Regions from separate parts of the Desulfofundulus salinus genome, predicted to be linked through region 2. Evidence: riboswitches for the same ligand, from Rfam matches in the RefSeq annotation. Region 2 holds a riboswitch; each other region holds the start of a gene.

Region 1 (2,200 bases), 330 kb from region 2:
AACTGGATATTGTCCCCGGAAATTAATGCAATCAGGGAAGGTGATGGGTTTGCGCGAGGCTATTTTAATGGTCGCTCAATTGATGGCCCTGTCGGCCCGGACCGCTCCCAAGGGGCTCGGCCAGGATTATGTGGGTACCCGGGTGCTGTCGGGAGAAGAGCTCTCCCGGCTGGCTGATGAAATGGAACGCTTTGGAAGGGAGCGGGGCAAGGTTAATTTCGACCGTGATGCCGATAATGTACGCCGCTCCGATGCAGTATTGCTCATTTCCCTGACGGAAAACAAGCCTTTAGGTTTAAATTGCGGAGCCTGCGGTTACAGCCGGTGTGAGGATTTACAAAGCCACGAAGGACCGGAGTTTCCTGGACCTCTGTGCGCCTGGCGTCTTTTAGATGTGGGTATTGCCCTGGGATCGGCGGTCAAAACGGCCAGCCTCTTTAACGCCGACAACCGGATCATGTACCGGGTGGGTACGGTGGCCCGCCAGATGGGTTTACTCCAGGGTCCCATTGTGGTGGGTATTCCCATTTCTGCTACAGGCAAGAACATTTATTTTGATCGCCCGGTAAAGTGATACCGGTAAATTTTAATTTCAGATTCATGGCAGGAAAAATATCCGGGCACGTAGAACTAACAACTACATCAACAGGCAAATATTAAACATCAGCAGGTGCCCCCGTTTTTAACCGGGGGAGAATAGGGAATCAGGTGAAAATCCTGAGCGGTCCCGCCACTGTGATCGGGGAGCAACCTCCAACGGTATAAGCCACTGGCAAGGCACTCACTGATGAGCTGCTGAAGTATCCCCAGTTATTCAGCCGGTTGGCTGGGTAGCGAGCGACTTGAGCCGAGTATTAGTTTGGCCCGCGAGGCTCACCGGAGCGAACGAGGGCCAAAACCGGCTAGGTTGGAAAGTGGGGATAACTCACTGATGAGCTGATACATGCGATGGCACTTGTTTCAGCAATGGAAATGTAACAGCATGGTTTAATCATATCACTGGTGAGTGCTGGCTGGGAAGGCGGTTGGTTGTGAGGAACCGGAGCCAGGAGACCTGCCTGCTGATTCTTTCACCGCTGGATGATGGTAAAGTCCACGGCCTTGTTCGGGCTGTGGACTTTTTAATTTAATCTGAACTTTAACACGTGGGAGGTTGATCGTTTTGCTGCTGGAAAAGACCATTGCCGAAGTGGGAACGCTATACCTGGAGCCCATGGCTGAAGCCAAAAAACGGCTGGACAGTCTGATCAAGCCACCTGGCAGCCTGGGCCGGCTGGAGGAGCTGGCCGTCCAACTGGCCGGTATTACCGGCAACCCCCGCCCCGTGGTTGGCGACCGGGTGATTATCATTATGGCCGGGGATCACGGTGTGGTGGCCGAGGGAGTGAGTGTGGCGCCCCAGGAGATCACCCACCAGCAGATTCCGGCTTTCCTTTCGGGGGTGGCCGGTATCGGCGTGCTGGGGCGGCTGGCCGGCGCCCGCCTGGTAGTGGTGGACGTGGGAGTAGCGGTGCCGGTAGATTACCCCGGTGTGCTTAACCGGAAAGTGCGTCCCGGGACGGGGAACATTGCCCGCGGCCCGGCCATGACCCGGGAGGAAGCGGTACGGTCGGTGGAAGTGGGTATTGAGGTTGTCCAGGGGGAGATCGACCGGGGAGCCACTTTGATTGGCCTTGGCGATATGGGCATCGGAAACACCACTCCCAGCAGCGCCATTGCCGCGGTGCTGGGTGGTTATACCCCCGAGGAGGTTACCGGCAGGGGCACCCTGGTCAACGACCAGGTTCTGCGCCAGAAGATAAAAGTGGTAGCCATGGCGCTGGAAGTGAACCGGCCCGATCCAGCAGACGCTCTGGACGTGCTGGCCAAAGTGGGTGGGCTGGAGATTGGCGGCCTGGCCGGGGTTATTCTGGGGGCAGCCGCCCGGCGGGTGCCCGTGGTCATCGACGGCTTTATTACCACTGCGGCGGCCATGGTGGCGGTTGCCCTGCAGCCCCGGGTGAAGGAATTTATGATTGCTTCTCATCTTTCCGGCGAACAGGGCCATCGTTTGATGCTGGAGTATTTAGGACTGGTACCCATGCTTTACCTGAACATGCGCCTGGGTGAAGGAACCGGTGCGGCCCTGGCCATGCACCTGGTGGAGGCGGCCTGCCGGGTGATTAACGAGATGGCCAGTTTCAGCGAGGCGGGCATCGCC
Region 2 (2,200 bases):
CCCCTGTATTCACCCCCAAATGTGTAAAAAGTATGGTAAAATAATAAAGCATCAAAATCTCATCAACTGTAGCAGGGGTGTTTTTTTATGCGTATTGGTCGTTTTCATCACAGGGGAGAAATTTTCTACGGCATAGTTGAAGGTGACACGGTTTTACCGGTGGCCGATCCCTTTCAATCTTTGGAACCGGTATCCGGGCGGCAGTTCGCCCTGCCGGAGCTGGACCTGCTGGCTCCCTGCCTGCCCACCAAGGCGGTGTGTGTGGGGCTCAATTACCGGGACCACGCCCTGGAGCTGGGTATGGCCCTGCCGGATGAGCCGGTCCTGTTCCTGAAGCCGTCCACCGCCGTGATCGGCCCCGGGGAACCCATTGTTTACCCGGCCATGAGCCATCAGGTGGACTACGAGGCCGAACTGGCGGTGGTGATCGGGAAAAAGGCGCGGCAGGTGCGGGAGGAAGAAGCGGCCGGGTACATACTGGGCTATACCTGTGCCAACGACGTTACCGCCCGGGACCTCCAGAAAAAGGACGGGCAGTGGACCCGGGCCAAGTCGTTTGACACCTTCCTGCCCCTGGGTCCCTACATCGTCACCGGCGTCGACCCGGGAGACAGGGAAGTTTCGCTCTACCTCAACGGGGAGCGAAAACAGCATTCCTCCACGTCCCAGTTGATCTTTCCGGTATACCGGCTGGTCAGTTTTATCTCCCGCATCATGACCCTTTTGCCCGGGGATATCATCCTTACCGGTACGCCTGCAGGGGTGGGGCCGGTGCAGCCGGGGGACACGGTAGAGGTGGTTATATCCGGCATCGGCCGGCTGGCCAACCCGGTAGTCAAAAAATAAAATAACCGTTCCAAATTTTGCTTGACGTTGCCGGGCCGGTGTGGTAGAATCCCATATAAACAATAACTGAATAGTCAAACAGGTGCCCCGCAGGGGGAGAATAGGGAAGTCCGGACGGGTGGCATACCACCCGGAAACGGCGCGGTCCCGCCACTGTAGTCGGGGAGCTTATCCCGGTCACTGGGGTTTGGCCGGGAAGGCCGGGATAAAAAGCGATGATCCGTTAGCCAGGAGACCTGCCTGTTTGAGAGAATGGCTGCTCTCGCGCGAAAGGGCGGCCGTGCGCGGAGGATGATGGTAAAGTCCTCAGCCAGGTAAAGTTTTGGCTGGGGACTTTTTATTTTAACCAAACGGAGGTGTCGCGAAATGCCAACGCAAATGGCCAGGGCCCTGGCCGGTGAGATTACCCCGGAAATGAAAAGGGTGGCCGGGCGGGAGGGGGTGGATCCGGAGTTCGTTCGCCGGGGAGTGGCTCAAGGCACCATCGTCATACCCCGCAACCGCGCGAGAAAGAACATCGATCCCGTGGGCATCGGAACGGGCTTTGCCGTGAAGGTAAGCGCCAGTGTGGGCCTGGCGGCGGAAGGGGACACCATCGAGGGCGAGGTCGCTAAAGTACGGGCGGCCGTGGAAGCCGGCACTGATGCCATTATGGATTTGAGTGTGTGCGGGGATATTGACGGTGCCCGGCGGGCCGTGCTGGCGGCAACGACCACGCCCGTGGGTACCCTGCCCGTGTACCAGGCCCTTGCCGAGGCCCGGGAGAAGTACGGGGCGGCGGTAAAAATGAAGGTGGACGAAATGTTCGAAGTTATCGAGCGGCAGGCCGCCGACGGGGTGGATTTTCTGGCCCTGCACTGCGCCACCACCTGGCAGACCCTGCGGGCGGCCAGAAAGCACCGCCGCGTCGATTACCTGGTCAGTCATGGGGGCAGCCACTTAATGGGCTGGATGATTTACAACCAGCAGGAGAATCCCCTTTACGAGCATTTCGACCGGCTGCTGGAGATCTGCCGCCGCTACGATGTTACCTTGAGCCTGGCCGATGGGTGGCGTCCAGGCTGCCTGGCCGACTCCCTGGACGCGGCCCAGGTGCAGGAGCTGGTGGTGCTGGGGGAACTGGTGGCCCGGGCCCGGAAGCAGCAGGTGCAGGTGATGGTCAAAGGGCCGGGGCACGTCCCCCTGGGGCACCTGAAGGCCACCGTGCAGCTGGAAAAGCAGCTCTGCCACGGCGCGCCCTATTTTGTCTTCGGCCCGGTGGTTACGGATATCGCTCCGGGATACGACCATATTACGGCGGCCATCGGCGGGGCGCTTTCGGCCTGGGCCGGGGCGGAGTTTCTCTGTTATGTCA
Region 3 (2,200 bases), 1.9 Mb from region 2:
ACAGAGGAAAGACAGCCAGTACCAGGACAATGAAAATCAATAACAGGTTTTTTACACCGGTTCTCATTCTCATACCCCCCGGGATAAGACTCGCAGTTGTTCCAGTTCATGGCGGTTGTGAGCAACCAGGAAGTTAAAAACAATAATGGTCAGAATACCCTCGCTGATGGCCAGCGGCACCTGGGTTACCGCAAAGATACCCATGAACTTGATCATGGCCGCTACCACCCCGCCATGGGAAGCGGGAAAGGCCAGCGCCAATTGTATGGACGTGGTAACATAGGTCAACAGGTCACCTAAAAAGGCAGCCAAAAATACCGAAAGCCACCGGGGCAGGGCCAACCTTTCACCCAACCGGTAAATAACGTAGGCCACCAGGGGGCCCACCACCGCCATGGAAAAGGTGTTGGCCCCCAGCGTGGTTAAGCCGCCGTGAGCCAGCAGAACCGCCTGAAAGAGCAGCACGATGCAGCCCAATACGCTCATGGCCCACGGCCCGAAAAGTATGGCCCCCAGCCCGACGCCGGTGGGATGAGAACAGCTGCCGGTAACGGAAGGAAGTTTCAAAGCCGAAAGGACAAAGGCAAAGGCACCAGCCAGCCCCAGGAGCATTTTCACACCCGGGTCAACCTTTACGGCCTTTTGAATGGACAGGATACCTGCAACGAGAAACGGTAAGGTCAGAGCATACCAGAAAAGACACCACTTTAAGGGAAGAAACCCCTCCATTATGTGCATGGCCCAGGCATTTTGCTGGGGAAAGAACAGGAAAAGAAGAAAGAGAATGGATAAAAGGATCCCCGTATTCTTCCTCATAAAAAGACCTCCCTTATAAATAAGGTCACCCGGCAAGCGGCCCGCCCAACCATCACAAAGAAAACCCCCCGACCTGGTGCCGGGGGGTAATGTAACCGTGTGAACACAAAAAGGACATGCTCCACCGCTCCCCCGGTACAGATACTGAGGAGTGGAATAGGCATGTCCTCTGCTGCCCTCAGGTCATGGCCCCCTCAAGTCACCCAAAGTTTCCTTAAAAAAGTTGAAGGGGCTCCCCGGACAGTGGACCACATCACCCTTTAAGCCTTATCCCTCGGGATAAAGCACCTATTCCTGCAATCTGACATTTTTAAAAAACTAACAACCCCTGCGTGTCCGGGTGCAGGGGTAAAAGCATCCATACTCTAACCTCTTTCACCTCCCCATGGACCGTAGGTACAAACGGTGAAAAGGAACGGGCAGGTTTCCTGGCTCATGGATCACTGCCCCACCACGCCTTCCCAGCCCAGCACTCAGCCATGCTTATTTCCGTTCATTGCTACTTTAATCTTTATCATCAGCTAATCTCTGTCACAGCAGAATCAAATTAACTGAGTGCTGGGCCAGTGGCTTTGTGTGGCGGACTCCCCATTCACAGTGGCGGCACCGCGTCAGATTTTCACTGACTTCCCTCTATCCCTGTCTTTACCGGCAGGGAGCACCCGTCCACTTTATTCAATTGCCTAAATTATAGCACAACAGGTATACCCTGTCCAGAAATTTTCCCGCTCACAAACTTCCCAAACCTTAGTCCCAGAACCCCGTCGTAAAATTGCTGGTAAAAACGGCATTGCCTCCACGCCAAAAAATTTTAAAGACCTGTCCCTTTAGCGCAGCTCTTTAAAAGGCTAAATGAAAAGGTTTACATTGGCCTCGTCGGCTTCGGCCAGGTAAGTGGCCACCCCGGCAAACTCCAGACCGTCGATGAGTTCTTCTTTTCTTATGCCCATTACGTCCATGGACATGGTACAGGCAATCATCCTTATACCCTGCTCCCTGGCAGATTCGATAAGTTTCGGAAGGGGGGTAACATTTTGCTGCCTCATTACGATCTTCATCATTTTTGCACCCAGGCCGCCGAAATTCATCTTCGATATCCCCAGCTTGTTGGCACCCCTGGGCATCATCCAGCCGAACAGCGCCTGCAAAAAGCTCTTCTTTACCTTAACCTTCTCCGGCCTTCTCAGGGTGTTCAATCCCCAGAAGGTGAAAAACATGGTAACCTCGTCACCCATGGCGGCAGCGCCATTGGCTATGATAAAGGCGGCCATAACCCGGTCAAGATCACCGCTGAAGACGATGATGGTTTTTTTCATGTGCCTGCACCCCCGTACAAGTTATTTTAGTTAACCGGCAAGTTGAGGACAAAGATGTGGGACCGGTG

What was found. Region 2 has a riboswitch for cobalamin ahead of thiC (phosphomethylpyrimidine synthase ThiC). Riboswitches for the same ligand answer to the same signal wherever they lie in the genome.
Region 1: another riboswitch for cobalamin. It lies ahead of cobT (nicotinate-nucleotide--dimethylbenzimidazole phosphoribosyltransferase); the one in region 2 lies ahead of thiC (phosphomethylpyrimidine synthase ThiC).
Region 3: another riboswitch for cobalamin. It lies ahead of D7024_RS03255 (energy-coupling factor ABC transporter permease); the one in region 2 lies ahead of thiC (phosphomethylpyrimidine synthase ThiC).

What each region holds. Positions count from the first base shown of each region.
Region 1 covers NZ_RBWE01000001.1:2,232,748-2,234,947, reverse strand. The annotation lists gene D7024_RS11460 (flagellar assembly protein A) at 1-26, shown strand, start outside; gene D7024_RS11455 (ferredoxin domain-containing protein) at 44-574, shown strand; cobalamin riboswitch at 651-803, shown strand; gene cobT (nicotinate-nucleotide--dimethylbenzimidazole phosphoribosyltransferase) at 1,163-2,200, shown strand, end outside.
Region 2 covers NZ_RBWE01000001.1:2,563,449-2,565,648, reverse strand. The annotation lists gene D7024_RS15450 (class I SAM-dependent methyltransferase) at 1-27, shown strand, start outside; gene D7024_RS12980 (fumarylacetoacetate hydrolase family protein) at 88-846, shown strand; cobalamin riboswitch at 910-1,104, shown strand; gene thiC (phosphomethylpyrimidine synthase ThiC) at 1,213-2,200, shown strand, end outside.
Region 3 covers NZ_RBWE01000001.1:628,414-630,613, reverse strand. The annotation lists gene D7024_RS03260 (energy-coupling factor ABC transporter substrate-binding protein) at 1-67, opposite strand, end outside; gene D7024_RS03255 (energy-coupling factor ABC transporter permease) at 70-816, opposite strand; cobalamin riboswitch at 1,218-1,497, opposite strand; gene D7024_RS03250 (DsrE/DsrF/DrsH-like family protein) at 1,665-2,132, opposite strand.